Regions from separate parts of the Hymenobacter nivis genome, predicted to be linked through region 1. Evidence: riboswitches for the same ligand, from Rfam matches in the RefSeq annotation. Region 1 holds a riboswitch; each other region holds the start of a gene.
What was found. Region 1 has a riboswitch for S-adenosylmethionine ahead of metH (methionine synthase). Riboswitches for the same ligand answer to the same signal wherever they lie in the genome.

Region 1 (10,409 bases):
CGAGCCGAGCAGGCCAGCGGCCACGCCCACGCTGCGCGAGGCATCGTTGACGTGCACCACGGGCCCCCCGTAGCCGGGCGCAATTTTCACGGCCGTGTGCAGGCGCGAGGTGGTGGCCCCACCGATGAGCAGCGGTATTTCCAGGCCGCGCTTTTTCATGGCCTGCGCCACGTACACCATCTCGTCGAGCGAGGGCGTAATAAGGCCCGAGAGGCCGATGATGTCGGCGCCTTGCAGCACGGCCTCGTCCAGAATCCGCTCCAGGGGCACCATTACGCCCAGGTCTACGATGTCGAAGTTGTTGCAGGCCAGCACCACGCCCACGATGTTCTTGCCGATGTCGTGCACGTCGCCCTTCACCGTGGCCAGCAGAATCTTGCCGGCGGTTTGGCGGTCGCCGCTCTGCTTGTCGGCCAGCAGGTAGGGCTCCAGGTAGGCCACGGCTTTCTTCATCACGCGGGCCGACTTCACCACCTGGGGCAAAAACATTTTGCCGGCCCCGAACAGGTCGCCCACTACGTTCATGCCGCTCATCAGGGGCCCCTCAATCACGTCCAGGGGCCGGGCCACCTGCTGGCGCACCTCCTCGGTGTCCTGGTCAATGAACTCGGTGATGCCCTTGATGAGGGCGTGTTGCAGGCGCTCCTGCACGGGCAAGGCGCGCCAGGCATCGGCCACCACCTCGGCTTTGTCCTTCTTCTTGACGGTTTCGGCGAAGTCCACCAGGCGCTCCGTGGCGTCGGCGCGGCGGTTCAGCAGCACATCTTCCACCAGCTCCATCAGGTCCTTGGGCACGTCGTCGTACACGGCCAGTTGGCTGGGGTTCACGATGCCCATGTCGAGCCCGGCGCGAATCGCGTGCAGCAAAAACGACGAGTGAATGGCCTCGCGCACCACGTCGTTGCCCCGGAACGAGAAGCTGATGTTGCTCACGCCGCCGCTCGTGAGGGCCCCCGGCAGGGTAGCTTTTATCCAGCGCACGGCCTCAATAAAATCGAGCGCGTAGGTGCGGTGCTCCTCCATGCCCGTACCCACGATGAGGATGTTGGCGTCGAAAATGATGTCCTCGGCCGGGAAGCCGATGCCCATCAGCAGGTCGTAGCTGCGCTGGCAGATTTCCTTGCGGCGCGCCAGCGAGTCGGCCTGGCCGTCCTCGTCGAAGGCCATTACCACCATGGCCGCGCCGTACTGGCGCACGGTGCGGGCGCGCTGCAAAAACACTTCCTCGCCCTCTTTCAGCGAAATCGAGTTCACGATGCTCTTGCCCTGCACGCACTTCAGGCCGGCCTCCAGCACGCTCCACTTCGAGGAGTCAATCATCAGCGGCACCCGCGAAATGTCGGGCTCCGAGGCAATTAGGTTCAGGAAGGTGGTCATGGCCTGCTCCGAGTCGAGCATGCCCTCGTCCATGTTCACGTCGATGACCTGGGCCCCGCCCTCCACCTGGGCGCGGGCCACGGCCAGGGCCTCCTCGTAGGCCCCCGTGCGGATGAGGCGGGCAAAGGCGCGCGAACCGGTCACGTTGCAGCGCTCGCCCACATTCACAAACAGGCTGTCGTGGGTGATACCAAACGGCTCCAGGCCGCTCAGGCGGGTGGTTGGGGCCCCGGCGGCGGGCAGCGGGCGCGGCCGGTACTTTTCGGCCAGCTTGCTCAGTTCGGCGATGTGCTGGGGCGTGGTGCCACAGCAGCCGCCCACCACGGTGAGGATGCCGTCCTTTAAGTAGTCTTCCACCAGGGCTGCAAATTCCTGGGCCGACTCGTCGTAGCCGCCAAAGGCATTGGGCAGGCCGGCGTTGGGGTAGGCCGAAATGTGCACGTCGGAAATGCGGCTCAGCTCCTCCACGTACTGCTTGAGTTGGTTCGCGCCCAGGGCGCAGTTCAAGCCCACGCTCAGCAGCGGCAGGTGGCGGATGGAGTTCCAGAAGGCCTCCACCGTCTGGCCCGAGAGCGTGCGGCCCGAGGCGTCGGTGATGGTGCCCGAAATCATAACCGGCACCCGGCGCCCGCCGTCGTCAAAAAACTTCTGCACCGCGTAAAGGGCAGCCTTGGCGTTCAGGGTGTCGAAAATCGTTTCGATGAGCAGCGTATCCACGCCGCCGTCCACCAGCCCGCGCACCTGCTCCAGATAGGCCGCGGCCAGCTCGTCGAACGTCACGGCGCGGAAACCGGGGCGGTTCACGTCGGGCGAGAGCGAGGCGGTGCGGTTGGTGGGCCCCACGGCCCCGGCCACGAAGCGCGGCTTGTCGGGCGTGCTGTACTCGTCGGCCGCGTCGCGGGCCAGGCGCGCCGACTCGTAATTCAGCTCGTACACAATGTGTTCGAGCCCGTAGTCGGCCTGGGCGATGGTGGTGCCTGAGAAGGTATTGGTTTCCACCATGTCGGCCCCGGCGGCAAAATACTCGGCGTGAATGCCGCGGATAATGTCAGGCCGCGTCAGGCTCAGCAGGTCGTTGTTGCCGCGCAACGGCTTGGGGTGGTCGGCGAAGCGGGGGCCCCGGAAGTCCTCCTCCGTGAGCGGGTGGCGCTGAATCATGGTGCCCATCGCACCGTCCAGAATCAGCAAGCGCTGGCGCAGAATTTCTGGTAAAGGGCTACAACAAGCGGCGTCGGCCGCAGTCGTGGGGGGGGCAGTAAGAGTGGGTGAAGAAGCGAAACCGGACATGCTAACCAGATAAAAGCGGCGGATAAACGCGCCTATCCAGAAAGAAACCCGCCCCCTGTGAGGGCGGTCCCGGCTGTCATCTTCTTCGGCCAAACGCATTGGCAGAACGGGAGTTGGCACCTACTCAGAGCAGGTTGCCAAGACGTCACAGGGCCCAGTCCCTCGGTCTTTCTGGATAGCAGCTACTGCGAAGATACGCACGGCGCGTCACCTCACCCCGGCCCCTCTCCTGCGGAGAGGGGTGCCAGTATCTGGCCGTTGTGAAATGAACAAGCTTGTTGAGGTTCCGTGAGGTTTTCCGGGCCGGGATCCTACTGCTACGACAGCGGCCACGCCGGCCACACGGTGCCGGGGGCAAAGTCCGTCAGCTCGGCTGGCAGCTCCAAAAACGCATCGGCCCCGAGCAGGCCGGCCAAATCGCCGGAGCCGCCCACGGCTATCGGCGTGGCGCGGCGCACCCCCAGCGCATCCACGGCAATGGCCACCGGCAGCAGGTGCGCCAGCGCGGGGCGGAACTGCACGGGGGCCGTGAGCACGGCCGGCGTGGGCCCCGGGGCCCCGGCCGCCGGCTGCTGGGTGGCCAGCAGCCACGGCCGCACGTAGCGGGCCGCCGTCAGCAGCGTTGAAACCGGGTTGCCGGGCAGGCCGAACACCACGGGGCCTCCATCGGCCCGGGCCCCAAACCACATGGGCTTGCCGGGGCGCTGGTTCACTTCGTGGAAAATTTCCACCACGCCCAGCTCGCGCAGCAGCGTGGGCAGGTGGTCGGCGCGGCCCTTACTCACGGCCCCACTCAGCACCACGGCGTCGAAGCCAGCGGCGAGGATATTGGTCAGGCCCTGGCGCAGCCGGGGCAGGTCGTCGGGCAGATGAAACAGGTGCACGTCGGCCCCGGCGGGGGCCAGCAGGGCCTGCACTGCGTAGGCGTTGGAGCGCCGGATCTGGTGGGGCAAGGGCGTAGCGGCCACGTCCACCAGCTCGTCGCCGGTGCTCACCACCGCTACCCGGGCGAGGCGCGTCACGCGCACTTTGGGGGCCCCCACGGTGGCGGCTACGGCCAGGGCGGCGGGCGTGAGGCGGGTGCCGGCGGGCAGCAACAGATCGCCGCGGCGGCGGTCGGTGGCCTGGGTGTGCACGTTCGTGCCGGGCTGAGCGGGCGGCGCGATGTTAATGGTAGCCTGCTGGTTAGTAAGGGTGATGTCCTCGTAGCGTACCACCGCGTCGGCCCCGGGGGGCAGCACGGCGCCGGTCATCACCTCCACGGCCACGCCCGGGCCGGGTAGCGGCCGGGCGGGGGCCCCGGCAAACTGCGCGTGCGCCACCGGAAACACCGTTTGGCCCCCGGCCCAGGCGGCGTGGGCCACGGCAATGCCGTCCATTGCCACCCGGTCGAAGGGCGGAAAGTCGCGGTCGGCGGCCAGGTCTTCGGCCAGGATGCGGCCAGTGGCTTCGGGCAGGGGCAGGGTTTCGGGCGGCAGCGCGGGGGCGGTGGCCAGCACGCGGGCGTAGGCTTCGGCAACGGAAATCATAGCTAGTTGTCAGTTGTTTGTTGGCAGTTGCTGGGCGGCTGGTATGCGGGAAGTGCTCGGCTCGCAAAGGTGGCCCGGTCGCACCTTTGCGGCCACCAACTGCTAAAGCGGCCGGCGAAACGTATACGGCCCCATCGGCCTTCCGTCACGCTCGCCCTGACAACCGACAACAAACAACTGACAACTAGCAATGCTATCCGACAAATTCACCCACGTCAACGCCGCCAACCAGCCCACGATGGTGGATGTGGGCCAGAAAGTGCCTACCCGCCGCTTGGCCCGCGCCCACTGCCGCGTGGTGCTGGGCCCCGAGCTGCTGGGCCGCGTGCGGGCCGGCGAGCTGCCCAGCCACAAGGGGCCCGTCATTCACACGGCCATCCTGGCGGGCATCATGGGGGCTAAAAAAACCGCCGACCTCATCCCGCTCTGCCACCCGCTGGGCCTCGATGATTGCCAAATCACTATCGAGCCCGACGGCCCCGACGCCCTGCGCGTGGTGTGCACAGCCGTCGTCACGGGCCGCACCGGCGTCGAAATGGAGGCCCTGACCGGCGCCAGCGTGGCCGCCCTCACGATCTATGACATGTGCAAAGCCTTCTCGCACGATATCACCATTACGGGCGTGCAGCTGGTTGAAAAAACCGGCGGCAAGCGCGACTTTCTGCGGCCCGAAAACTCGTAATCCCCATGGAAAACCAACCCGATAAAGTGCCGAAACGCGCCAAGCACGCCGCCCTGGCCCGGCCCGACCTGGGCGAATTTGGCCGCCACGAACTGGCCATCCTGGGGGCCCCGTGCGGCGATATTCAAGCGCTGGTGGCGCGGCTGCTGCCCCACTTGGCCCCAGCCCTGCGCGTGGCCTACGTGGATGCCGACCACGCCGCCGCCGACGCCGCCCTAGGGGCCCCGGCATCCGCCCAGCTGGTGCCGGCCGTGGGCGAAAATGGCCTCTCGGCTGAGTTGATTGATAAAATCACGTACCGCCAGCTGAACACCGCCCGGGCCCTGGATAAGTTCTCGCAGCCCGAGCTGCTGGCCCACGAGAGCGTGGTGCTGGTGAACGGCAACCACTTCCGCGCCCGCCAGCAAGTCGTCATCGTCGACCCGCGCAAGCCCTTGGACAAGAAGCTCGACCGCCTCACCGACGTGCGCCTCGTGCTGCTGGCCGCCGGCCAAACCGAGCTGCCGCCGGTGCTGCTGGCACACCTGGCGGGGGCTCCGCAGCCGCCCGTGCTGCCCCTGGCCGATGCGGCCGGCATCGCCGCGTTCATCCAAAAATGGTACGCCGCGGCCGTGCCCGTGCTGCGCGGCTTGGTGCTGGCCGGCGGCCGCAGCGAGCGGATGCGCACCGATAAAGGGGCCCTGCGCTACCACGGCGCCGCCGACCAGCGCCAGCACACCGCCGCGCTGCTCCACGAGTTTTGCGCCGATGTGCGCGTGTCCGTGCGCCCCGACCAAGCCAACGAATTACCCGCCGGCCTCGTGCCGCTGCCCGACACGTTTGCCGGCCTGGGGCCCCTGGGTGGCCTCCTAAGCGCCTTCCGGGCCGACCCCAACGCCGCGTGGCTGGTGCTGGCCTGCGACCTGCCGCTGCTCACCCGCACCACGCTGGAGTTTCTGGTGAGCCACCGCCAGCCCGGCCGCTTCGCCACCGCCCTGCAAAGCCCCTGGAACGACTTCCCCGAGCCGCTCATTACCATCTGGGAACCAAGGGCCTACGGCGAGCTGATGCGCTTCCTCAGCCTCGGCTACTCGTGCCCGCGCAAGGCCCTAATCAACTCCGACACCGCCATACTAGCCCCGCCCGCGCCCGAGGAGCTGCGTAACGTGAACACGCCCGAGGAGCGCGCTGAAGTGGAAACAACGCTGCAAGGGGGTTGAGGAGAGGTGGTGGAAAGACCATTAATGCTAATGAAAAGGTCATGCTCATCTGGCGCCTGCATAGCCGAAGCATCTCTCCCGCTGAGTAACTATACTGCTCGCGAAGTGGAATGCAAAAACGAAGTAGGGTGCGGGGCTTGCCCCCGCCCGTCATTGAACGGTCCCGTCGGCTTTCGTGCAGCGACGGGCGGGGGCAAGCCCCGCACCCTACTTTGTGACGAGTATAATTACTACTGCGGGAGAGATGCTTCGGCTATGCGGGCGCCAGATGAGTATGACCTTTTTATTTTCTCTGGCCCTAAAATAAAACGGCATCAAATTCAAGACGATAGGGCCCCTACGGGTGCGCTGCTACCCACTCGGTGCCGTCCTCGTATTCCTCCCGCTTCCAGATGGTTACGACTTGCTTGAGCGTGTCGATGATGAACTGGCAGGCGGCGAAGCTCTCGGCGCGGTGGGGCGTGGCCACTGCTACCACCACGGCCACGTCGCCGAGGCTTAGGGTGCCTTTGCGGTGCACCACGGCTACTTCTTGCAGCATGGGCCACCGCTCGCAGGCCTGCGCCACCACGTGGCCCAGCTGCGTGAGGGCCATGCTGTCGTACGACTCGTAGTGCAGGCGGCGCACGCGGCGGCCTCCGCTCTGGTTGCGCACCGTGCCGATGAAGGAATTGACGGCCCCCGCGGCGTCGGTCTGCACGGCGGCCAGGGCCGCGGCCACGTCAATGGGTTGGTCGGTAATGGAGAGGTGGGGCGTCATTTTTCAGTTAAGTAGTTCGGTGGAATTGATTTAATTTTTTAGCACGTCATGCTGAGCTTGTCGAAGCATCTCTACCGCTCACTAAACCAATCGTTTAACGAAGTAGTAGAGATGCTTCGACAAGCTCAGCATGACCGCCTTTTTGCATAATCAATTCTACCAAACTACTTGTCAGTTAACAGTACGCAGTTAACAGGTCGGATAAAAACGATTCGATTATTGTTAACTGCGCACTGTTAACTAAAATGTTACCCGCCGGCTACGGGCGGAATCAACGCGATTTCGTCGTTGGAGCCGATGGCTTGCTCGGCGGGGGCGTACTCGCTGTTCACGGCCACGGCGCAGCTGCGCAACTGGCCCAGGGCCGGGTACTGGGCCCGCAGGTAGTCGAGCAGGGCCCCCACGGTGGCGGGGGCGGGGGTGGGCATCTCCAGCGTGGGCTGGCCCACAATGTCGCGGGTGATGCCGAAGAGAGCGATTTTCAGGGCCATAATTTTCGGTAAATTTACCCGAGCGGAAACGTCCGCCGGGGTCATTGGTGTTGCGCCCTTGAACACCGGCGGCCGATTAGAGGTTTAGCTGAGCCCGCCTGCTTTACGTACGACCGGGCAAATCCGGGACTGAATATGCTGACTTCTACGCTTTTGCCGGCTACCATCACGCCGGCTGCTACTCTTATCGACCAGCACGGCCGGCCGCTGGAGTACGTGCGCCTGGCCGTGACGGACCGCTGCAACCTGCGCTGCTTCTACTGCATGCCCGAGCAAGGCATCCAGTACATGCCTAAAAACGAGCTGCTTAGCTACGAGGAAATGCTGCGCCTGGTAGGCCTGCTGGCCGGCCTGGGTGTGCGCAAGGTGCGCCTCACCGGCGGCGAGCCCTTCGTGCGACGCGACTTGGTGCCCTTCATGGAGCGCCTGGCCGCCCTGCCGGGCATCGACGACCTCAGCCTGACCACCAACGGCGTGCTCACCGCGCCCCACGTGCCGGCCCTGGCCCGCATGGGCGTCAAAGCCGTGAACCTGAGCCTGGACACACTTGACCGCGAGCGGTTCTTCCAAATCACGCGGCGCGACGAGCTGCCGCGGGTGATGGAAACCTTCCACGCGCTGCTGGAGGCCGGTATTCAGGTGAAAATCAACGCCGTGGTGATGGACGGCCGCAACATCGAGGACCTCGTGCCGCTGGCTACCCTCAGCCGCGACCTGCCCGTGGACGTGCGCTTCATCGAAGAAATGCCCTTTAATGGCGGCAGCCACGTGGCCACGCCGGCCTCGTTGCCCTGGCACCACGGCCGCATCCGCCAGCACCTGGAAAACCACTTTGGAGCCCTGGCGCCGGTGGCCACGGAGGCTGGCGCTACGGCCTCAGAGTACCGCATTGCCGGGCACCGGGGCACGGTGGGCATCATTGCGGCGTATTCGCGCACCTTCTGCGGCACCTGCAACCGCCTGCGCCTCACGGCCGAAGGCGGCATCAAAACCTGCCTTTACGACCAAGGCGTGCTTGACGTGCGGGCCCTGCTGCGCGGCGGCGCCTCGGATGCCGACGTGGTGGAGGCCCTGGCCAATGCCTTCCGCTACCGTGCCGCCAACGGCTTCGAGGCCGAAAGCCAGCGCCCGCTGCACCAGCTCAACTTCGAGAGCATGGCCACCATCGGCGGTTAGGGCCCCGGGGCCCCGGCTTCAGGTTTTAAAAGCGGTGCTGCCGGGCCATTTCGCGCGCAAAACTTCGCTTGAAGCTCCGCTGCACGTAGGGCGGAAGCGGCTGGCCTTCCTCAAACTGCCGTACTATCGACGCTTCCCGGCGCTGGCTGAACCGCGCCCACCGCACAACGTCTATCACCATCAGGCCGGCGTAGTAGGGGATGACGGCGAACTGAACACCAGTGGTGAATTTTTTTTGGTCGCCAGGCCGGTTTGCTACGCTAACAACGCTCAGTGTGGTAGCGCCTGCGAGTACGAATGTGCCGATGCGGCCGCCAAGGCGGCCCCGGTGAAACACCCGGTGCAGCACGGCCAGACTATCGGCGTGCGTGGCACTGACGGCCGGGGGCCCCGGGGCCGGGCCGGTTTGGGCATGGGCTGGGCAAAGCCCGAGTAGCAAAGCCGCGGCGAGTAGGAGGTTCTTCATATAAACGGCTGGCTGACAAGTAGCCACGAATATATATCCCTTTCAGTATTTGGTTGATGAAGTTCAGTAAATAATACTTGCCGTGCTACTCCACCAGTTGCGCGTGCAGCTGGGCCAAGGTTTCGGCGGCGTTGGTGCATAGGCCGGGGTGCACGGGCGAGGTTTGCACCACGGTGCTGCGGGTGGCGGTGAGCCAGCGAAACCGTTCGGCAATAGCGAGTTGGCCAATGGGGCCCCCGGTGGCGCGGCCCTGGCAAATGCGCTCGAAGGCGTGCAAGCGCGCCGCCAGCTCGTCCAGGTCCAGCGCGGCCGAAAAGGCGCGCAGGCGGGCTTCGGGCAGCGTAAACCGGGCTTGCAGGAAGCCCTGGGCCCGGCAGTACACGATAACGCCCACGTTGAGGAATTCCTCGCGCTCGACGCGCGGTACCACGCGCAGCACGGCGTACTCAAATAAGTCCTTGGCGGGCATCGTCGGCTTCCTGAACAAAGGTGGGGGAGGCCGCCAGGCGGCTTTCGAGGAAGCGCACGTAGCCGGCGCGCTGGGCTTCGGGCGGGGCGTCGTCCGTCAGCCACTCGTCGGGCACCAGGGCCACCACGGCTCGGATGACGTCGGGCGTGAGGCGGGCATGGCCCTCGGCATCGGCCGCGGCCAGCGCGGTGGCCTGGGGCAGCAGCACGTGGGTTTTTATTTGCGGGAACAGGCGCTGGCCGCCGGGGCGCTCGGCCCAGTCGGGGCTGGTGTGGTGCACGTAGAGGGCCGCGCCGTGGTCAATCAGCCATAACTCCTTGTGCCACAGTAGTAAGTTGGTGTTGCGCACGGTGCGGTCCACGTTCAGCGTCAGGCAATCGAGCCAGACCACCAGCGAAGCCAGCGGGGCCCCCACGGGGGCCAGCAGCGGGTCGTAGGTGCTGGCCCCGGACAGGAAGTGCAGGGCCAGGTTGCGGCCGGTGCTGGCCCGCAGCAGGTCCTGAATTTCCTCGTCGGGCTCGGTGCGGCCGAAGGCTTCGTCGAGCTGGCAAAACACCAGCTCCGGCATCCGCAGACCCAGGGCCCGGGCCAGCTCGCCCACAATCAACTCGGCCACCAGCGCCTTCAGGCCCTGCCCCGCGCCCCGGAACTTCAGCACGTACAAAAACCCGTCGTCGGCCTCCACCAGCGCGGGCAGCGAGCCACCCTCGCGCAGCGGCGTCACGTAGCGCGTCACGTGCACGGTGCGGAGTTCTAAAGGAATAGCAGGCATGGGGGCAAGGAGGAAACGGGGGCTGCAAAGGACGCACAGATTGGCAGGTTTTGCGGTGCAGTGCGCCGCCCCGGGCCCCGGGCGGCGGCGATACCCCGGGGGGCCCGGGCGGCCGCATGGCCACCGGCAAGTGTTATAAAATCCTGTCTTTTTGTAAAGTATATTTTACATAAAGTAAATTATGCCTTACGTTTGCAGCGC
Region 2 (10,409 bases), 780 kb from region 1:
CTTCCAACCCCTTGAACGCTTCGGCCGGTAACCCCATCCTGCGGCCCGAAAATACCCAAAACTACGAGCTGGGCTACAGCACCCAGATTAAGCAGAAGGTAAATTTGAACATCTCGACCTTCATACGCAACACAAACAACGCCATTCAGACCGTGCGGGTGCCGCTGGCCGACTCGCTCAACCCCACCAGGGCAGTGGGCGCGCTGCTCTCGACGTTCCGCAACGCGGGCACCGAGCGGGCCTACGGCACCAACCTATTCGTGGGCATCAACAACGCTAAGGTAAGCCTCAACGGCAGCATGGACTTGTTTTACAGCGTGCTGCGCAACAACGATGCTAACGCTATTTATAACTCTAGTAACCAAGGCTTTGTGATAAACGGACGGGTATTTGGCGCCTATAACCTGAATAAGAACTGGGCCTTGCAGGCGTTTGCCTTCGTGCGGGGCCAGCAGGTGCAGCTGCAGGGCTACCAGTCGGGCTTCGGCATCTACAGCTTGAGCTTGCAGCGCAATTTTGCCGAGAAGCGGGGCAGCATCGGCTTTGGGGCCGAGAACTTTTTCAGCAACCAAATTACCATTCGCAACTCGGTAAGCACACCCTACGTGGACCAGTACAACGGCGTCCCCATCAACGCGCCGGTGCTGACGCAAAATAGCTCTAACGTACTCAACCGCTTGAGCCTCAAGGTTAACTTTAGCTATCGCATTGGCAAGCTCACGGCCGGCGATGCGGGCCGGCGCGGCAAAGGCGTCAACAACGACGACCTCAAAGAAGGCGGCGACAACGGCGGCGGTGGCGGCGACACCGGTGCCCAGGGTGGCGGCGGTAGCGGCGGCGGCGCTCGCCAAGGCGGTGGCCAGCCCACTGGGGCCCCCGGGGCCCGCCCGGCCGCGGCTGCCCCGCGCGCCGGCACGACGCGCATCAACGCCACCGATTCGACCCGCACGGCCCCGGCCGGGGCCCCCGCCAACGGCGTGGCTCAGCCCAATGGCACCGCCGCGCCCGCCGCCACGCCGGTCCTCATCCCCGGCGCAGGTACGCCCACCGGCCTACCAGCGGCCCCGGACCCCGCCAACACGCCGGCCGCCACAACTCCGGCTGACAGCTCGGCGACGAAGCCTGCCACGCCGGCCAAAACCACGGTACCGGTAGGCACGCCCTCACCGGGCACCACGTCGCCGGGCGGCATCACGCCGGCCGGCAGCCCCGGCGGGCGGCCGTAGATTGCGGAGGTACACTGACTTGGAAACCATTATAATGTGTTGCTAACGCCCCACTGCGCCCGTCGCCGCGGGGCGTTTTGCGTGGGGCAGCGGGGCGGGGGCCCTGACCGGGGCGGCCGTACTTTTACCCGGCCATCCCCGCTCTTATGCCGCTCTCCGCCCCTCCGCCGCCCCCGCCCGCCAGCCCCCCCGCCGCCGACCAGGACGCCGCCCTGCTGCGGCAGCTGCGGCCGTCGCGCATTGTGGTGCCGGCCCTGATTGGGTTGAGCGTGGTGGCGTTCCTGTTCTGGCGCTCTTACAAACCCGGCGACCTGGCCCCGCTGCTCGACGCCAAGTGGGAGTGGCTGCTCGTAACCTTGCTTGTGCTGTGGGCCCGCGATTTGGGCTACATCTACCGCATCCACCACATCACCGAGCGGGCCCTGAACTGGCGGCAGTCATTCGGCGTGATTGTAGTGTGGGAGTTTGCCTCGTGCGTGCTACCCTCGGCGGCGGGCGGCACGGCAGTGGCCCCCATCATTCTCAGCCGCGAGGGCATTCCGCTGGGTAAATCATTGGCCTACACGCTCGTCACGGCCCTGCTTGACAACCTATACTACGTGCTGATGGTGCCGCTGGTGGTGGGCCTGGCCGGCGCTGGGCTGTACCCACAAGGGCTGCAATCGGCGTTTGTGCAAACACTGCGGGTACTGTTCGTACTAAGTTACACGGGCGTGTCGGCCTACGCCGGGCTGCTGCTCTACGCGCTGCTCGTGAACCCGCGCGCGGTGCGGCGGCTGCTGGTACGGCTGGCCTCGGTGCGGGGGCTGCGGCGGTTCCGGCGGCTAGCCTACCGCCAGGGCCAGGAAATGGTAAACGCCTCCAACCACTTGCGCGGCGCGGGGCCCTTGTACTGGTGGCGCGCCTGCCTGAGCACGGCGTTCGTGTGGACGGCCCGCTACGCCGTCATCGGCTGCCTCATCGCCGCCTTCGTACCCATGAGCACGGGCACATTCCTGTTCATTTTTGCCCGCAACATTACTTATAAGGTGGTACTGCTGCTGGCCATTACGCCCGGCGGCGCGGGCATTGCCGAGGGCGCATTCCCCACGTTTTTTGGCCACTTCATCGGCACGGCCACCATGACGAGCTTCCTCGTGCTGCTCTACCGCATCGTCACGTACTACTTCTACCTGGCCCTGGGCGTAGCCTACCTACCGCGCTGGCTGGCGCGGGTATTCGGCCCGCGGCCGGCTGCAGGCGGGGCCTCTACGGCCGAGTAGCCGGCGTCGCCAGGGCCCCGCCGGGCCGCGGGTAAGCATCCCAAAATTCGGGGCGATACGGCACCTCGGGCACGGCCACGGGCGGGCCCTTGGTTTTGGCGGCGGGCGGCGGAGAGGCGCCGGCGTCGAGCAACGGTTTGAAAAACAGTTCACTCAGGCTTTGGTAATAGAAGGGCCCCTTGCCTAGCACTCGGCCCGCGCTCTGGGTTTGGCCCACGCTGCGGCGGGCGTAGTAGCGGCCGTTGGGGCCCCGGGCGTAGTCCACCACATGGGTAGTGCGGTCGGCGGTGAAAACCTGGGCGAAGAGGCGGTCTCTCAGGCTCTCGCGGCCCCGGTTCTTGCGCGCCGCGCTGTTGAAGGCCGCGGTATCAAGCTGCCATAGCGCCTCGTAACGCAGCACGGCGTGGTCGCGCTGGCGCACCAGCAGGCGGCCCTGGTACACGCCCATCAAGTAGCTACCGGTGCTGCGGTGGTCAGCCTTCTTGGCGGCGAAGCTCAGCAAATACACCGTTTCGGGGCCCTGGCCGCACACGCTGTCAAGCTTAAGCGTAAAGCGCCGCAGCCGGCGGGCTTCGAACAGTGGCGACGTGCGCACTGGGTCAGCGGCACTCACGTAGTCACCCTGCACCCGGCTGTACAGGGCTATCCGGCTAATGGGGGCCCCGCGCTGCGCCAGCACATGCCGCTGCTGCGGTTGGTAGTCTACCCCGTTGCCCGCTCCCAGAAAGCCGCCCGTGAAGTGCCGGTAACCAGCCGGCACCCGCAGCCGGCCCACGGTTTCGGCTTCGTAGCGCAGCGTGTCGAAGTTGCTGATGCGGCGGTGGGCATACACCTCCGTGGCGTAGTCCTGCTGCTCGTAGTTGGCGGGAATATTTTTGATGACGTCCTGCATAATGGCCACCGGGTCGGGCGGAGCCGTGGGCACGCGCACCTCGTCCAAGGCGTAGGCCGACGGCGTTAGTTGCACCGTCAACTCTTCGTTACCGCGCGGCGACTGCACCACGGCCGTGGCGTAGCCCAAGCTGCTCACTTGCAGCGGCGTGGGGCCCGGCAGCGCCAGAGCGAAGCGGCCCTGCGCGTTGGCTGTAGTGCCCTTGCCCTGCCCCGGCACCACCACCGACGCGTAGGGCACGCCCGCCCGGCTACGCGCATCCAGCACCTGCCCATGCACCGTGCGCACCCCCGACACATCGGGGGCCGCCGCGCCCGCCCGCACCAGGGCCCCGCCCCGGCCGGCGGCGGGGTTGCGCGAGCCGGGCGGCGCGGCACGAGCCGCCACGACTGCCGCCGCGGTGTCGGCCGCTGCTGCTATCAAAGCCCCCGCGGCGCTGTCGGGGGCGGCCAAGTGCGGCGGCGCCACGCTGCGGAAGAACAGGAAGCCGTCGACCACCTCGCTCCAGGGACCCGCCAGCGGCTGGTAATCAAAGGCGTAGGTAGTGAGCTGCAGGCCGGGCGCGTCATGCTTCAGGCTGACGAAGGACAGGGGCCCCTCCTTTTCCAGCAGCTCGGCCTCCAGAGTACCGGCGGCGGGCGGGGGCACGGGCACGCCCGCGGTGCCCACCAGGCCGTGGGTGCCGCCGCCGGCCAGCGTACCCAGAATGTACACCTGGTTGGGCCCCAGCGCCGCCTTCACGGCGCGGCCCATGGGCTGGTAGGCGCGCAGCTCGTCGCTACCGAGCACCTCCACGCGGTTGGCGAAGTGCGGCAGGGCCCCCCAGCAAATAACTTTTTCGGCCGGGTGCTGGCGCAGGTACCACAGCAGGTTATCAGCCATCTGGGCGTCGCGCGGGTTGCTGTCGGCGGCCACGAAGGTGGCGGCGGTTTTGGCCCCGGGGTCGTGGGCGGCGTAGTCGCGGGCCAGGGCCCCCAGGCTGCGCAGGCACTGTTGCCAAAAGGCAGCTTCGGTGCGGCGGCTGGCAGCGGGGGCCCCGGCGGCCTTGCGCAGCAGCCGGTCGGCCTGGGCCAGCACGGCTTCAAACTCGGCCGGTTTTTGGGTGGGCGGGAAGGCGTAATGCGCGGCCATGTAGTCCACCACGTCGCCCAGCAACTCATAATTCACGGCGGCGGTGCCCTTCTCGGGTTCCAGGAAATCCTCCAGGTCGTCGGCCAAGTCGTCGCTGTAGTCGCCGCTCAGCTGTGGGTCGAAGCCCATCACGCGCAGGCCATCGGGGCCCAGCAGGGGCCCCACGGCCTGGAACTCCTGGGTGGCCGTCCACACCGGAAACACGCTGCTGCGCAGGTTTTTGGCCACCGACTTACCCGCCGCAATGCCCTGCTGGGCCTTGTGCAACTCAAAAAAGCCGCTCTCCATGCCCAGCGTAGTGAAGCCCATGCGCTGCTGCAAAAACGCCACCAGCCGCGCCTTGGCTGCCAGCACATTGCCCTCGCCGTGGGTGGGCTCGCCGAGGAACACTACCCGCGCACCGCCAATTTCCGACCGCAGAAACTCCAGCTCCGCAAACGACGTGTCGGCAGGGCTTAGGCTGCGCAGCGCGCGCGCTGGTACTGGCCGGGGCCCCGGCGCGGCCGGGGTTTGGGCCCGCCCCCCGGCGGCCCCCAGGCACGCTCCCCATAGTAGCAACATTCGAAACCAAGCCATTTTTTGAGTCAAAAGAAAATTTAAACCAAGCAGAATACCAAACGCAAAGAACCGCCTTCTGCGTGTTCGCTGCACCGGGCCGGCAACAAAAAAGCCCCGCGCCAATTTCGGCACGGGGCTTTCGCTACTGTTGAGAATTTAATTATTCCTTTTCCAGCATCAGCTTGGCGCCGCTGGTGCCCACCAAAGTCAGCTTGTTGTCGGTAAGGGTTTCCACCGCGAACTGGTTACCAGCGGTGGCACCCGTAGGCGTCATCATGATGGTTTTGGCGGCCTGGTCGAAGGTATACTTGCCCGAAACGGATTCGGCGGCGCTCGTCATGGTGTAGTTGCCATTGGCAAAAATGCGCAGTTCCTCCTGCTTTTGGGCGTCGGTTTGCTTCACTTTGTCGCCGGTGGCATCGGTTTCCTTGGCAGTTTTCCACACCTTGCTATCGGTGCCGTAGAGCATATTCACGGCTTCTACTTTGCCTTTGTCGTTGCCGCAAGCCACCACAAACAGCGAAAGCAGCAGGGCGAAGCTGGCCAGGAAAGAACGGGCAACCAATTGAGAGTTTTTCATGAAAGATGCAAGGGCAATGGAGTGGAAGTGATGCGCCGGCCCGTGCCGACTGCCTTGCTTACGGCCAGCTAATTAAATAGTTTATTAGGCAACTTCTATGCTTGGCGGCGCGTAAAAACCGCCAGTTGCCGCCGGCATCTCCCTTTGCAGGGGCCCCGGCAATGTATCATCCGTTTTCACCTAAAACCCCACCCCCACGCCATGGGCCTGATGGATTTCCTGAACACCGAAGGCGAAAAGAAGCCGGCCGATGCCTCCCAACCCACTGCTGGGGCCGGTGCCTCGTTCGGCAGTACCGACGCCAACACCTACACAGTGGCGAGTGGTGATTCCCTTTCGAAAATTGCCAAAAACCACTACGGCGACGGTACCAAGTGGCACCAGATTTACGAGGCCAACAAGGACCTCATCGGCACCAACCCCGACCTCATCGAAGTAGGCCAGGTGTTGATCCTACCTAGCATCTAGGTACTTTTTTGCAGAAAAAAGGCAAGAAAAGCCTGGGCCCCTGGCCCGGGCTTTTTTGAGCCTGCTGGCGAAAAACTTGTGGCGCCTTTTGCAAAAGCAAATTTTTCGCTTCTATATTTGCCATTACCAATCCGGTACGCTCCCCCTCGCGGTGGTGCAGCGTTTCATCTTATACAGAAGCGGCGAGAGACTAGGCTCTGTGACCCGCTGGCAACCTTCGACCGCGCGAAAGGTGCCACTTCCTACCCCTCGGCCCCCCGGTCGCTGCGGGAAATATAACCGGAGTGCCATGAACAACCCCCCCGCTTCCCATTCGACCCTATTTGCCCAGCCGGTCTTGCCGGTGCTGGGCTTTTTGGTGTTGGCCGGCCGAATGCGAATGTGTTGTTGGGGCCCGTGTTGTTGCGGCTAGGCTAATGCTGCGGGTTCTGCCCGCCACCTCCTGCCACCGGGTCTTTAGGTAGCGGCTAGCTGGGCCGCGCCGAGCAGCTGGGCTACTCATGGGGGCCCCTGGTTACCTCAACTACACGGGCTTTTTTGCTTGCCGGCACTACCGGTTCCAGCCAGTCCCTTCCCCCTCTTCTTCAGATTTTTACGGTTTTTAACCCTCCCTTTTTATGTCCGCTTCCCTGCACTTCGAAACCCTCCAAATCCACGCTGGCCAAGTACCCGACCCCACCACCGGCTCGCGCGCTGTGCCCATTTACCAAACCTCCAGCTACGTGTTCAAAAGCGCCGAGCACGGCGCTAATCTGTTTGCTCTGAAGGAGTTCGGCAACATCTACACCCGCCTGATGAACCCCACCACCGACGTATTCGAGCAGCGCATTGCGGCCCTCGAAGGCGGCGTGGCGGCCGTAGCCGTGGGCTCGGGCATGGCGGCGCAGTTCATTGCCCTGAACAACATCCTCAAGCAGGGTGACAACATCGTGGCCAGCTCCTACCTGTACGGCGGCACCTACAACCAGTTCAAGGTGGCCTTCAAGCGGTTGGGCATCGAGGCCCGCTTCGTGGACGGCGACGACGCCGACGGCTTTGAGAAGCTGATTGACGAGAACACCCGGGCCCTGTACGTGGAAACGATTGGCAACCCCAGCTTCAGCGTGCCTGATTTTGAGCGCATTGCGGCCGTGGCTCACAAGCACGATATTCCGCTGGTGGTCGATAACACGTTTGGCGCGGGCGGCTACCTGTTCCAGCCCCTCAAGCACGGCGCCAGCATCGTGGTGGAGTCGGCCACGAAGTGGATTGGCGGGCACGGTACCAGCGTGGGCGGCGTGATTGTGGACGGCGGCACCTACGACTTCGGCAACGGCAAGTACCCGCAGTTCACCGAGCCCAGCGAGGGCTACCACGGCCTGGTTTTCAACGACGTATTCGGCAAAAACGGGCCGTTTGGCAACATTGCTTTTGCCATCCGGGCCCGGGTGGAGGGCCTGCGCGACTTCGGCCCCGCCATCAGCCCGTTCAACTCCTTCCTGCTGCTGCAGGGCCTCGAAACCCTGAGCCTGCGCGTGGAGCGCACCGTGGAAAACGCCCTGAAAGTGGCCCAGTGGCTGGAAAAGCAGCCCGAAGTAGCCCACGTCAATTACCCCGGCCTGGCCAGCAGCCCCCACCACGCCAACGCGGCCAAGTACCTCAAGCGCGGCTTCGGCGGCGTGCTCTCCTTCACGCTGCACGGCACCAAGGAAACGGCCGTGGCCCTGATTGATAACCTCAAGCTCATCAGCCACCTGGCCAATGTGGGCGACGCCAAAACGCTGATCATTCAGCCCTCGGCCACCACGCATCAGCAGATGAGCGAGCAGGAGCAGCTGGTGGCCGGTGTGACGCCCACGCTGCTGCGCCTGTCGGTGGGCATCGAGCACATCGACGACATCACCGCCGACCTAGCCCAGGCCCTGGCCGCCGCCATCCAAGCCGCCCCTAAGGGCGACGCCCACACCGACGAATCCATTCCCGAGCCTGCGGCGCAGCACGCGCAGCCGCTGGAAGTATAACCCGCCCGCCAACGCGCAACGTGCCTGACGCCCAGGGCCCGAACGGCAGCCGCTGGGGCCCTGGGTTTTAGCATCAGACAGGTTTCGATTCATTTAAAGCCATGCCCGAATACATTTTTGAATTGCCCGACCCGTTCCCCTTGGAAAGCGGCGCGGCGCTGGCCGGGGCCCACGTGGCGTACCGCACCTGGGGCCAGCTGAACGCAGCCCGCGACAACGCGGTGTGGGTGTGCCACGCCCTGACGGCCAACGCCGACGTGCTGGACTGGTGGCCGGGCTTGTTCGGGCCGGGCTGTTTTTTCGACCCCGCCGACTGGTTCATCGTGTGCGCCAACGTATTGGGCTCGTGCTACGGCAGCACCAGTCCGCTCAGCCCCGACCCAGCCACCAGCCAGCCGCGCTACCAGGCGTTCCCGCTGCTCACCGTCCGCGACCTGGCGGCGGCCCACGAGGCCCTGCGCCAAGAGCTGGGCCTGGCGCGCATCCACACCTTGATTGGCGGCTCGCTGGGCGGGCAGCAGGCCCTGGAGTGGGCCGTGGCGCAACCCGATGTGTTTGACCACCTGGTGGTTATTGCCACCAACGCCCGGCACTCGGCCTGGGGCATTGCCTTCAACGAGGCTCAGCGGCTGGCCATTGAGGCCGACCCTACCTACCATGCCAACGAGCCCGGCGGCGGCGGCGAGGGCCTGCGAGCCGCCCGCGCCATTGCCCTGCTCAGCTACCGGAGCTACGACGCCTACGCCACCACCCAAACCGAAGCCGACGACGACCCACGCCTGCGCGACTACCGCGCCAGCACCTACCAGCGCTACCAGGGCGACAAGCTGGTGGCCCGCTTCGATGCGTACAGCTACGTGGCGCTAAGCCGAGCTATGGACACCCACCACCTGGGCCGCCACCGCGGCGGCGTACCCGCGGCACTGGCCGCCGTACGGGCGCGCACGTTAGTGCTGGGCATCACATCCGACGTACTGTTCCCCGTCAGCGAGCAGCGGGCATTAGCCCAAGGCATTGCCGGGGCCCTGTACATCGAGCTGGGTTCGATCTTCGGGCACGACGGCTTTTTGCTGGAGACTGTGCAAATCGCGCAGCGGCTGGAACGGTTCTACGCGCCGGCCCTGGCGCAGTAGCCGCCGGGGCCCCAGGCAGCGCCACCCCTCTTTATTATTCCGAACATGAGCTTCCTTTTCTTATCGGCCCGCCGTGGGCCGCAGGTCCTCTTGTGCGTAGCGCTGGCTTTGGGCGGGCTACTAACCGGCTGTGGCAGCGGCAGTAACAGCGCCGGCACCGCCGCTGCGCCCGAAACTGTACGCCTCGACTACGCCTACTACAACCCGCTCAGCCTCGTGCTGAAACAGCAGGGATGGCTGGAGAAAGACCTCGCCAAGCAGAACGTCAAGGTGGAGTGGGTGCTAAGCCAGGGTAGCAACAAAGCCCTGGAATTCCTCAACGGCAGCAGCCTCGACTTTGGCTCGGCAGCCGGGGCGGCGGCCCTGGTGGCCCGCGCCAACGGCAACCCGCTCAAGGCCGTTTACATCTTCTCGAAGCCCGAGTGGACGGCGTTAGTGGTGGGGCCCAAGTCGACCATTACCACGGTGGCCGGCCTGCGGGGCAAGCGCGTGGCGGCCACCAAAGGCACTGACCCTTACATTTTTCTGCTGCGCGCCCTCGACCAGGCCGGGATGAGCGAGAAAGACATCGAGCTGATTCCGCTGCAACATCCCGACGGGCGGGCCGCCCTCGAAAAAGGCGACGTGGACGCCTGGGCCGGCCTCGACCCACACATGGCCAAGGCCGAGCTGGAATCGGGCGCCAGGCTCCTCTACCGCAATCCCGAGTTCAACAGCTACGGCGTACTGAACGTCCGCGAAGCCTTTGCCAAAGACCACCCGGCCTTGGTGGGCGCCGTGCTACGCGCCTACGAGCAGGCCCGCGCCTGGGCCCGCCAGCACCCCGCCGAACTACAGCAAACCCTGGCCACCGCGGCCAAGCTGAGCCCGGCCGTAGCCGCCAAGCAGCTGGCCCGCACCGACTTCGCCGTCAATGGCTTCGGGGCCCCGCAGCTGGCTACCATCGCGGCAGCCGGTGACGTGCTCAAGAAAACCGGAACCATCGAAGCCGGCGTGGACGTGGCCCAAACCCTGAAGGCGCTGGTCGATCCGCAATTTGTGAACAAGCTACCCGCCGCGCCCGTGGCGGCCCGCTAGGGGCCCGGGGCCCAATGTGGGGCCTGGTCGGCTGCAACTCCTCATTTTTCCATGTCCGACTCCACCCTTGCTTTAGCCCCGC
Region 3 (10,409 bases), 1.5 Mb from region 1:
TTTTTCTCGCGCCGGATGTAGTTGCGCTTGAACAGCGTTTCGATGATGGCAGCGCGGGTGCTGGGACGGCCGATACCATTCTCCTTCATGGCCTGGCGCAGCTCCTCGTCATCGATGTTGCGGCCAGCAGTTTCCATTCCGCGCAGCAGGCTGGCCTCGGTGTAATCCTTGGGCGGCTGGGTGGTTTTGCTATCGAGGCGCGGCGCGTGGGGCCCACTTTCACCCTTCACAAACGCCGGCAGTACGGTGCTCACTACATCGTCGTCTTCTGCGGCGGGGGCCCCAGATTTGGCATCGGTGGCGGGTGCAGGCTTGGGGGCCGCCTGCTGGGCCGGGTCGCCGTACACCACGCGCCAGCCGGGGCTGAGAATCTGGCGGCCGCGCACCCGGAACGGGCGCTCGGCCGCCTCGGCCAGCACAGTGGTGTTGCTCACCTCGCAGTCGGGGTAAAACGCGGCGATGAAGCGCCGGGCGATGATGTCGTACACGCTGCTCTCCATGCCGCCGCCGGGGCCCGCCGCGCCGGTCGGAATGATAGCGTGGTGGTCGGTTACCTTGTTGTTGTTAAACACCTTGCCCGTCTTCGGAATCTTGCCCGCCAGCAGCGGCGCCGTCAGCGTGGGGTACGCCAGCCCGCGCAAAATACCGGGAATTTTCGGGTACTGGTCATCGGGCAAAAACGTGGTGTCCACCCGCGGGTAGCTCACAGCTTTCTTCTCGTACAGGGCCTGCACCAGCTTCAGCGTATCCTCGGCCGATAACCCTAACTGGTTGTTGCACTGCACTTGCAGCGAGGTCAAATCGAACAGGCGCGGCGGCGATTCGCGCCCTTTTTTAATCTCGACGTCGGTAATGACCAGCGGCGCGGGGCGCACGGCTTCCAGGGCCTCGTTGGCTTCCTTCTCGGTCACGAAGTAGCCCAGGGCCCGGAGGCGCTCCTTTTCGTCGGGCGCATCCTCAGCGGCTTTGGCCTGCTTGGGCGGGGCGATGTGGGCGAACATCGTGCCCCGGTATTCGGTGCGCAGCACCCAGTAGGGCTCGGGCTTGAAGTTCTGGATTTCGTGGTGGCGGGCCACCAGCAGGGCCAGCGTGGGCGTCTGCACTCGCCCGATGCTCAGCAGCTGCTTGTCCTGGTAGGTGGTATATTTCAGGGTGAAGAGGCGGGTGGCGTTCAGGCCCAGCAGCCAGTCGCCCACGGCCCGGCTCTTACCAGCTTGGTACAGCTTATCGAACTCCTTGCCATCGCGCAAGTTATTGAACCCTTGGCGAATGGCTTCCTCGGTGAGCGATGAAATCCAGAGCCGCTTCACCGGCTTCCGGCACTTGGCCTCCATCAGCACCCAGCGCTGAATCACCTCCCCTTCCTGGCCGGCGTCGCCGCAGTTGATGACCTCCGTGGCCCCGTCCACCAGCCGCTTAATGGTGTGGAACTGCTTCACCACGCCCTCGTCGCGGCGCATGAGCTTAATGCCGAAGCTCTCCGGCACCATAGGCAGGCTGTGCAGGCTCCAGCGCTTCCACTGCGGGTCGTAGTCGTCGGGCTCCTTGAGCTGGCAGAAGTGGCCGAAGGTCCAGGTCACCTGGTAGCCGTTGCCTTCCATATAGCCGTCCATGCGGCGGGTGGCGCCCAGCACGGTGGCAATTTCACGGGCTACGCTGGGCTTTTCGGCAATGCAGACAATCACGGATTCTAGACGGTTTTGATTGATTCGGCTGGTTTTTCAGCGCGAATAATCAACAAAGGTAACCGCGGAAAAGGTCGGTACCCAGGGCCCCGGCCACGTTGCCAATGGCGCAGCTTTCCGCCGCCCCGGGGCCCTATGCCGCCGCGCCCAGCCCCACTGCCACCGCCGAATCATCGGCCGGCTCGCCCGGGGCCCATACCGGGGGCGAAGTCGTGCGCTGCACCCACCACAGCACTGCGGCCAGCACCAGCGCACTCAGCCCCACCGCACCCGCGTAGGCCCAGCCCGAACCGAAGTCCTCCAGCAGCGGATCTTTTTGCCAGGCCGCCGGGGCCCAGCGCAACGCCACGAACGCCACCGAGTTGTTGAGCGCGTGCACCGCCATGCACACGCCCAGCGACCGGGTGCGGTAGTACAGCCAGCCCAGCAGCAGGCCAAAAAGCCCGGCGCTTACGCTCTGCGCCGGGTTGAGATGGAACAAGCTGAAGAGCAGCGCCGACTGCGCAATGGCCACCCAGGGCCGCCGGTTTTGCAGCAATCCGTTCAGGATAACGCCCCGAAACAGTATTTCTTCGAGTACGGCGGCGCCCCCGGCCCCCAGCAGCAGGGCCACGGCGGGCGTTCGGCTTATTTCCTGAAAAATGCTGCCGCTGGTACTGGGCAGGTGCAAAAAACCGAGCAGTGAACGTACCAAAATGCTGGCCATTGCCACCGCGGGCAGCGCGGCGAACAGCCACGGCCGCGCCTGCCCCCGCAGCTGCCAGGACTGCCACCGCGGGCCCGCCTTCCAGCGCAGAAATGCCAGCAGGGCCCCATTGGCCACCATCGAGGCCACCAGTATTGACTGAGCCCGTGGCCAGGAAGTGGCGGTGTTCAGCAATGCGTAGCCGCCGCTGCCCACCACCAGGGTCGCCAGCACGTACCAGCCCAGGATGCCCCAGCTCTCGGCCAGGATGGGGTACGCCGGGGCGGGGCGGCGGGGTGCGGGTGCTTCGGTTGCTTCGGATACGAATATCTCCATGCAGAGAAGATGTGCTGGCCGAAAAACAGGGCCGCCAAAAGTACCGACCTGCTCTCCACAAAACACCGGCGGCCCCGCATTTATTTTGATTAGGCCCCCCAGCCGCTACGCACCTTTCCGGCGGCCGTTGCCGCTGCCAGTGCCTACCCGTGGGGCGGGGCCGCGTATGCCTCCCATCACCCCTCACCGCTACCCAATGGTTTTTCAGAAACAGCTGCGGCTGCCGGCCCTACGCCGCGGCTTCCACCTCATCACCGATTACGTGCTGGACGAGCTGCCCGAGCTCCGGCAGGTGCGGGCCGGCCTGTTGCACATTTTCATCCAGCACACGTCGGCCAGCTTGTGTATCAATGAAAACGCCGACCCCACGGTACGCCACGACTTCGAGCAGTTCTTCAACCGCACCGCCCCCGAAAATGCGCCCTATTTCCGGCACAACTCAGAGGGCCCCGACGACATGCCGGCCCACCTGAAAACTGCGCTGCTGGGCAGCAGCGTCAGCATACCCATCACGAACGGGGCCCCGGCCCTGGGCATCTGGCAAGGCATTTACCTGGGCGAGCACCGCGACCACGGCGGCCACCGCTCATTAGTAATCACGCTGATGGGCGAGTAAGCGGAAGGCTTGGCGCGCCTGGCGTGGGGAGCTCTTGTTAAAGCTGTTCAGGAGGTACTGAAATACAAAAAAGGCCGTCATGCTTCGGCTGCGCTCAGCATGACGGCCTTTTTTGCTTTTGCTAATTCAAGGACAAATCTTCTGCCTACTTCGTACCGGGCCCTGCTTGTTAGGCCGCATCGGTGTCGCCGCGCTCCTGGGCCTGGCGCAGCTTGCTGTTTTTGCGGCCATAGCCGTAGTAAATGGCCAGGCCCAGGGCCAGCCATACGAACAGCCGCAGCCAGGTTTGCCAGGGCAGCGAGGCCATCATTACCAGGCACACCACGATGCCCAGAATGGGCACCACCGGCACCCACGGCGTGCGGAAGCTGCGGGGCGCGTCGGGGTTGGTGCGGCGCATGATCATAACGCCCAGGCACACCATCACGAAGGCCAGCAGCGTGCCGATGCTCGTCATTTCGCCTACCACCGATATGGGCACGAAGCCGGCAAACACGGCAATGAACGAACCCAGCAGCAGGGTCGACTGAAACGGCGTGTTGAATTTTGGGTGCAGCCGGGAGAACACCGGCGGCAGCAGCCCGTCGCGCGACATCGAGAAAAACACCCGCGACTGCCCCAGCAAATCGACCAGAATCACGGACGTGTAGCCGATGAGGATGGCCAGAATTACGGCTGAGCTGAGCCAGGCATAGGGCGTTTTTTCGATGGCGATGGCTACCGGCGCGGCGCTATTTTTGAACTCGGTATAATTGGCTAAGCCCGTGAGGACGTGGCCGAAGAGCACGAACAGCACCGTGCACACCGCCAGCGAGCCGAGGATGCCGATGGGCATGTTGCGCTGCGGGTTCTTGGTTTCCTGGGCCATGGTGGCCACGATGTCGAAGCCGATGAAGACGAAGAAAATCACGCCCGCGCCCCGCAAAATGCCGCTCAGGCCGAACTCGCCGAACTTGCCGGTGTTGGCCGGGATATAGGGCTGGTAGTTGGCGGGGTCGATGTACTTCCAGCCCAGGGCGATGAACACCAGCACCACGGCCACCTTCAGGGCCACTACCAGGGCATTGAACCACGCCGAACCCTTAGTGCCCCGCGTGACGATGGCCGTAATGGCCAGCACCACCAACATGGCCGGCACGTTCACGTAGCCCGTCACGGTGGAGCCGTCGGCCAGCTTGGCCGACTCGAAGGGCGACATCACTAGCTGGGCCGGTAGGTGCAGGCCGTACTTACCCAGAAACTTGATGAGGTACTGCGACCAGCTGATAGCCACCGTGGCAGCCCCCACCGAGTACTCAAGCACGAGGTCCCAGCCGATAATCCAAGCGAAAAGCTCGCCCATAGTGGCGTAGGAATAGGTGTAGGCCGAGCCTGATACGGGCACCAGCGCGGCAAATTCGGCGTAGCACAGCGCCGAAAAGGCGCAGCCCACCGCTGCCACCACGAAGGAGAGCGTAACGGCCGGCCCCGCGTTGTTGGCCGCCGCGATGCCGGTGAGCGAAAACAGGCCCGCGCCGATAATGACGCCGATACCGATAGTAATGAGGCTGAAGCCGTTGAGGGTACGCTTGAGGGTGTTGCTCCCGGTTTCGGCCGCTTCGCGCTGCAACAGGGCCAGTGATTTTTTCAGCATAACTAAAACTCGGGGCCCGGCGCGGGCCGGGCGGTAAATAAGGTGGCCGCCGGGGCCCTGGGGCCCCGTCCAAACCGCTCCCCACAAAAAGATAAGTAATGAAAAGCCGGCCCAACGCCGGTGGGGGCCCCCTACCTGGCCCAATGCCGGGCGCTACAACAGCGGCCAGTGGACACGGGACGGCAGCCAGCTACAGCTGGCAAAAGGGGCAACAAAAGGGGCAGGTATAGCACGGCAGCGCGTTTTTATAGAACCAGGCCTTGGCACCGGGCCCGCCAAAGGCGGGGGGTTGCCGGCGCGTCAACGAGCCTGTCTCTCGGCGCCTCTTTATAAAAACAACCCGCGGCGCACCGCACATTGCCGGGCAAAGGTAAGGCGGCGGGGGCCCCGGTGCTAGCGGTGCAGGTCGGCCAGGGTTTGGCGCAGCTCGGCGTGCAGCACGCGCACCACCTGGGTGGCCTCTTCGCGGCTGGAGCGGCGGTAGCTAAGGGCGGCCTCGGTGTCGGGCGCGCTTTCCCACTGCTGGAGCGAGGCCAGGGTGTCAATGCGGGTGAGTGACTGGTCGATGCGCGCGTCGACGCGCTGGCGCAGGGCATCGGCCAGGCCAGGGTTAGTTTCCAAGGTTACGCGCAGGTCGAGCAAGGCCGTGGCCACGTCGCCGAGACTGGCCAGCAGCACGCTTTCCTCGGCCGAAAACACGCGCGGCGCGTGGTCCATCACGCACAGCGTGCCGATGGGGAAGCCGTCGGCCGAGCGCAGGGGCTGGCCGGCGTAGAACTGCAGGTCCAGCGCCGCCGCCGCGCCGGGGCTGGTGAGGTGGCAGGGGCGCGCCAGCAGGTTTTCGTATACCGTCGCGCCGTCTTGCAAAATGGCCACCGAGCACAGGCTGTCGGGCCGCGCTACCCGCTCAAGGCCGGGCAGGCCCACGTTGCCGGCGAAGACGACTTCGTCGGCCCCCACCAGCGAAACCAGGGCTACGGGCACGCCAAAGAGCTTGGCCACAATGCCCACCAGGTCGTTGAAGAGCTGCTGGCCGGGCACGCTCAGCACCTGGTAGGGCCGCAGGGCCTCCAGGCGATGGGGCTCGTAGGTGGGAATCAGGTCGGGGTGCGCGGACGGGTTAGCCATATATTTTCCTGGCTAAGCACAAAGGCAATCCTAAAGTTCAGTTTACGGCGGAGCTTTAAATAAGCCTGGGGCCCGCCCTGAGCGGCCGGTGCGTTCCTTTGCCCCCCCCACTAGCCAATTGTATGCGCATTCTATTAGTCGAAGACGAACCTTCCGTGGCCGCATTCCTGCACCAGGGCCTCCGCGAGCAGGGCTACACCGTGGACCTGGCCGCCGACGGCCTGCTGGGCCTCACCCGCGCCCAGGCCACGCGCTACGACTGCCTCATCCTCGACCAGCTGCTGCCGGGGCTGAGCGGGCTGGAAGTGTGCCGCCAGGTGCGGGCCCACGACGCGGGCATACCCATCCTGATGCTGACGGCGCTGGGCGAGACGGACGATAAAATCCGGGGCCTCGACGCTGGGGCCGACGACTACCTCGTGAAGCCCTTCGCCTTCGAGGAGCTGCTGGCGCGCCTGCGGGCCCTGGTGCGCCGCCGCACCGAGGCCCCCGCCTTAGCCGCCCCCCTGCACCTGGCCGACCTCACCCTCGACCCCGCCGCCAAGCGCGTGACGCGCGCTGGCCAGGCCGTGCAGCTCACGGCCCGCGAGTTTGCGTTGCTCGAATACCTGCTGCGCCACCAAAACCGGGTGGTGAGCCGCGCCGATTTGCTGGAGCACGTCTGGGACCTGAGCTTCGACACCGGCTCGAACGTGGTGGACGTGTACATCAACTTCCTGCGCAAAAAAATCGACAAAGGCTTCGACACCAAGCTCATCCACACGCTAGTGGGCATGGGCTACATGCTGCGCAAAGAATAAGGATCTGGTGGTTAATTATTAAGCCCTTAGCGGAGGCCTTTAAGCAGCCCTTATTTGATAGCTTATTTATCGATAATTAGTCTATTATACTCGTCATGAAGTAGGGTGCGGGGCTTGTCCCCGCCCGTCGTTGAACGAAAGCTGACTGAACCGTTCAAGGACGGGCGGGGACAAGCCCCGCACCTTACTCCGTTTTCGCATTCCACTTCGTGAGCAGTATATATCCGAATTAATGCATAATTAATTCGGGCATAACGGGCATTTTAGGAGTCGGTGATTGGTACTTACTGTCGTCCGGCTAAGCTTGGTTCAGCGCGGCAAAAGCCAGCTTCAGCAGAAAGTCGTAGATGGCGTTTTGCTCGCCTTGGCGGGTGGCTGCGTCGGTGAGCGAAGGCAGGTGCTGGGCAAAGAACAGCTGCTTGCGCGCCGATTCGAGCAGGGTGCTGACCAGGGCGAGGGGGTAGGGATAGGCGGGGTTAATCTCGCGCACCACCTCGGCAATACTGGCTACCAGCCGCTTATATTCCCGAAATAGCCCGGCTTGGTTGTCCAAGTCCACATCCTTGGTGAGGTAGGCTTTGGAGGCTTCGCTGACCACGATTCGGTAGAGGGCGGCCTCGTCGAGCTGGGTCGTGGCCGGGTCGCTGGTGTGCGCCTGGGTGAGGATGCCCAGAATCAGGCGCAGGCGGTCGTGGGCGTCGGATACGTTGTGGGTATGGAACCGAATCTGGTAGCCCAGCCAGGCCCAGTACCAGCTCACCAGGTACACCAGCAGCTTGTGCTTGTTCTCAAAATAGCGGTAGAGCGACGCCTCCGTGGATTCGATGCGCTGGGCCAGCTTCTTGAAAGTGAACTGCTCGAAGCCGATTTCATCAATCAGCCGCACGCTTTCGGCCACCAGCCGGCGGCCCAGATCAGTGTCCTGCGGATCGCGCAGGTACAGCTTGTCGTTCAGCTCAAGGCGAATCGTGGCATTCATAAAGTGGGCAGGACTAAGGTGGGGAAAAGGAGAACCCCGCTCCAAATAACGTAATACGCCAGAAATTCTGCCTCCCCCCCGCAGCCCGCTGGCCTACTCGCCTTGCCCCAGCGAGAAGGCGCGCTCGCCGTCGAAAAGGTACAGGTTTTCGGTTTTGATGATGTAGAGGTTGAAATCGGCCAGGCGGTGCAGCAGGGCCAGCACGTCGGCAAACGGCACGGGGGTGTAGCCGAGCTGCCCATCGCTCACGCGGGCGGTGGCGGCCACGAAGCGGCAGCGCCAGTGGTCGGTGCAGAACGTTTCGGGGTGGCCCTCGGGGTACACCTTCACGCCGCGGTTGGTGATGAGCTTGAGTTGCAGCCGGTGGCCGGTGAGCATTTCCAGCTGCTGGCCCAGCTCGTTGGGGTCGGTGCCATCCCAACGCAAAAACACGTCAATACCTACCAGCTGCTGCACGCCCACATGGCGCGGGGTCAGCACCATCGGCTTCTGCTCGGCGGCTGGGCCGGCCTGGAAGGGCCGCAGGTGCTGGGGCAGCTGGCCCAGGCGGGCAATCACGGCATCGGCGAAGCCTACCGTGCCCACCTTTTCCTGGCTGGTGCCGGGCTGGTAGATGTCGGCCGTGTGGTAGCCGTCTTCCAGGGCGCGGAGCCAGGCGTTGTGGACCCGCGCCGCTACCTCGCCCTGCCCGATGTGCACCAGCATCAGCACGGCCGCCTGCAGCAGGCCCGAGGGATTGGCAATGTTCTGGCCCGCAATGTCAGGGGCCGAACCGTGAATGGCCTCGAACAGGGCCCCGTGGTCGCCCACGTTGGCCGAGCCAGCCAGGCCCACCGAGCCGGCCACTTGCGCCACCACGTCCGAAATAATGTCGCCGTACAGGTTCAGGGTCACCACCACGTCGTAGCGCTCAGGCGTGTCGGCCAGCCGGGCGGTGCCAATATCAATAATCTGGTGCTCCTGCTCGATATCGGGGTACTCCTGGCCCACCTCCGTATACACCCGGTGAAAGAGGCCGTCGGTGAGCTTCATAATATTGTCCTTGGTCATGCACGTGAGCTTGCGCCGGCCGTGCAGGCGGCAATACTCAAAGGCGTAGCGCACGATTTTCTCGCAGCCCGGCCGCGACACCAGCTTGAGGCACTGCACCACATCGGGCGTTTGCTGATGCTCGATGCCGGCGTACAAATCCTCCTCGTTCTCGCGGATAATCACCACGTCGAGGTCGGGGAAGCGCGTGGCCACGGCCGGAAACAAGCTGCGGCTCGGCCGCACATTGGCGTACAGGCCCAGGGTTTTACGCAGCGTCACGTTCAGGCTTTTGTAGCCTCCGCCCAGCGGCGTGGTGATGGGCGCTTTCAGCAGCACCTGCGTGCGCCGCAGCGAATCCCAAGCCGAGGGCAGGATGCCGGAGCTGTGGCCGGCGCGGTACACCTGCTCGCCCACCTCGATAAACTCCGGGGCGATGGCGGCCCCCGCGGCTTCGAGCACGCGCAGGGTCTGGGTCATAATTTCGGGGCCGATGCCGTCGCCAGTAGCAACGGTGATGGGTACTTTGGGCTGCATTGAGAGGGTAGCGTTAAGGGTGAAGCGAAGGCTGACAAAGCCGTTTCAACGGCACAAACTTACGACTACTTTTTGTTTTGATAGTTTTACTTTCAAAAAGAATAGTAAAATTAATATGGTTTGTTGAAGCAGGTTTTTACTAATTGAAGCTTTTTAAAAACCCAAAAAAAGCGGTCACGCTGTGCTTGTCGAAACAGCTCTACCGCGCAGGTAAGTACCCGTTGATAAATAGCTTATTGTTAAAACAGACGGCCATGCTGAGATTGTTAAAGTATATATTTCATAACTAACTCTAAATGTTTCAATTAACCCCGAATAAAAGATGTTTCGACAAACGCAGCGTGACCGCCTAATTTTTTCCTACTAACGCATTCATTTTCAATTAAAAATCTTATGTCCATTCGCTTGCGCCTAGCCTTACAGTTCGGAGGGCTACTGGTGGTGACGCTGGTGCTGCTACTGGCCGCAATTTATTTTTTCACCCGGCAGTCGCGGCGCGAAGTGTTCACCCAAAGCCTGTTTAGCCGGGCCGAAGTGATGGGGCACGTGTACGCCGACGGGCAGGCGCGGGCCGACTCAGGCCAGGCGGCTTCCTACCGGCGCTACTTGCGGCAGCTCTATCGCACGCTGCCCGACGAGGAGGGGCAGGTGTACGACACGGCGGGGCGCCTAGTGTTTCGGGAGGGACAGCGTGCGACTAGCCACCGGGTGCCGGCTGCCTGGCTGCACGAGGTGCGCCGCACGGGCCGGGCAGTGCTGGAGCCGGAGCACGATTTTCACGAAACCGTGGGGCTGCGCTACGCTGACCCGCGCCTGGGCGACCTCATCGTGCTGGCTTCATCGGTGGACGAAGACGGCCGCGAGCAGCTGCGCGGGCTGCGCCGGGTGCTGGGGGCGGGCCTACTGGCGGCGGTGGTTTTCGCAGGGGTAGGCGGCTGGGTGTTCGCGGGCCAGGCCCTGCGCCCGCTGCGCCGCATGGTG

Region 2: linked by a shared signal. The riboswitch ahead of DDQ68_RS13470 (O-acetylhomoserine aminocarboxypropyltransferase/cysteine synthase family protein) and the one ahead of metH (methionine synthase) in region 1 are both predicted to bind S-adenosylmethionine.
Region 3: linked by a shared signal. The riboswitch ahead of DDQ68_RS01065 (amino acid permease) and the one ahead of metH (methionine synthase) in region 1 are both predicted to bind S-adenosylmethionine.

Annotation. Positions count from the first base shown of each region.
Region 1 covers NZ_CP029145.1:3,796,157-3,806,565, forward strand. The annotation lists gene metH (methionine synthase) at 1-2,544, opposite strand, end outside; SAM riboswitch class I at 2,738-2,846, opposite strand; gene DDQ68_RS16895 (molybdopterin molybdotransferase MoeA) at 2,982-4,193, opposite strand; gene moaC (cyclic pyranopterin monophosphate synthase MoaC) at 4,384-4,875, shown strand; gene DDQ68_RS23535 (NTP transferase domain-containing protein) at 4,881-6,074, shown strand; gene DDQ68_RS16910 (molybdenum cofactor biosynthesis protein MoaE) at 6,412-6,834, opposite strand; gene DDQ68_RS16915 (MoaD/ThiS family protein) at 7,083-7,325, opposite strand; gene moaA (GTP 3',8-cyclase MoaA) at 7,461-8,501, shown strand; gene DDQ68_RS16925 (hypothetical protein) at 8,527-8,967, opposite strand; gene DDQ68_RS16930 (DUF3037 domain-containing protein) at 9,053-9,436, opposite strand; gene DDQ68_RS16935 (HipA family kinase) at 9,414-10,208, opposite strand.
Region 2 covers NZ_CP029145.1:3,018,441-3,028,849, forward strand. The annotation lists gene DDQ68_RS13445 (TonB-dependent receptor domain-containing protein) at 1-1,226, shown strand, start outside; gene DDQ68_RS13450 (lysylphosphatidylglycerol synthase transmembrane domain-containing protein) at 1,373-2,488, shown strand; gene DDQ68_RS13455 (erythromycin esterase family protein) at 2,475-5,087, opposite strand; gene DDQ68_RS13460 (hypothetical protein) at 5,230-5,649, opposite strand; gene DDQ68_RS13465 (LysM peptidoglycan-binding domain-containing protein) at 5,851-6,117, shown strand; SAM riboswitch class I at 6,284-6,399, shown strand; gene DDQ68_RS13470 (O-acetylhomoserine aminocarboxypropyltransferase/cysteine synthase family protein) at 6,735-8,117, shown strand; gene DDQ68_RS13475 (homoserine O-acetyltransferase family protein) at 8,219-9,250, shown strand; gene DDQ68_RS13480 (aliphatic sulfonate ABC transporter substrate-binding protein) at 9,296-10,327, shown strand; gene DDQ68_RS13485 (ABC transporter permease) at 10,379-10,409, shown strand, end outside.
Region 3 covers NZ_CP029145.1:250,967-261,375, reverse strand. The annotation lists gene DDQ68_RS01080 (type IA DNA topoisomerase) at 1-1,685, opposite strand, end outside; gene DDQ68_RS01075 (CPBP family intramembrane glutamic endopeptidase) at 1,819-2,706, opposite strand; gene DDQ68_RS01070 (secondary thiamine-phosphate synthase enzyme YjbQ) at 2,903-3,322, shown strand; gene DDQ68_RS01065 (amino acid permease) at 3,492-4,955, opposite strand; SAM riboswitch class I at 5,198-5,291, opposite strand; gene DDQ68_RS01060 (GAF domain-containing protein) at 5,349-6,083, opposite strand; gene DDQ68_RS01055 (response regulator transcription factor) at 6,206-6,883, shown strand; gene DDQ68_RS01050 (TetR/AcrR family transcriptional regulator) at 7,182-7,862, opposite strand; gene DDQ68_RS01045 (NADP-dependent isocitrate dehydrogenase) at 7,956-9,428, opposite strand; gene DDQ68_RS01040 (sensor histidine kinase) at 9,822-10,409, shown strand, end outside.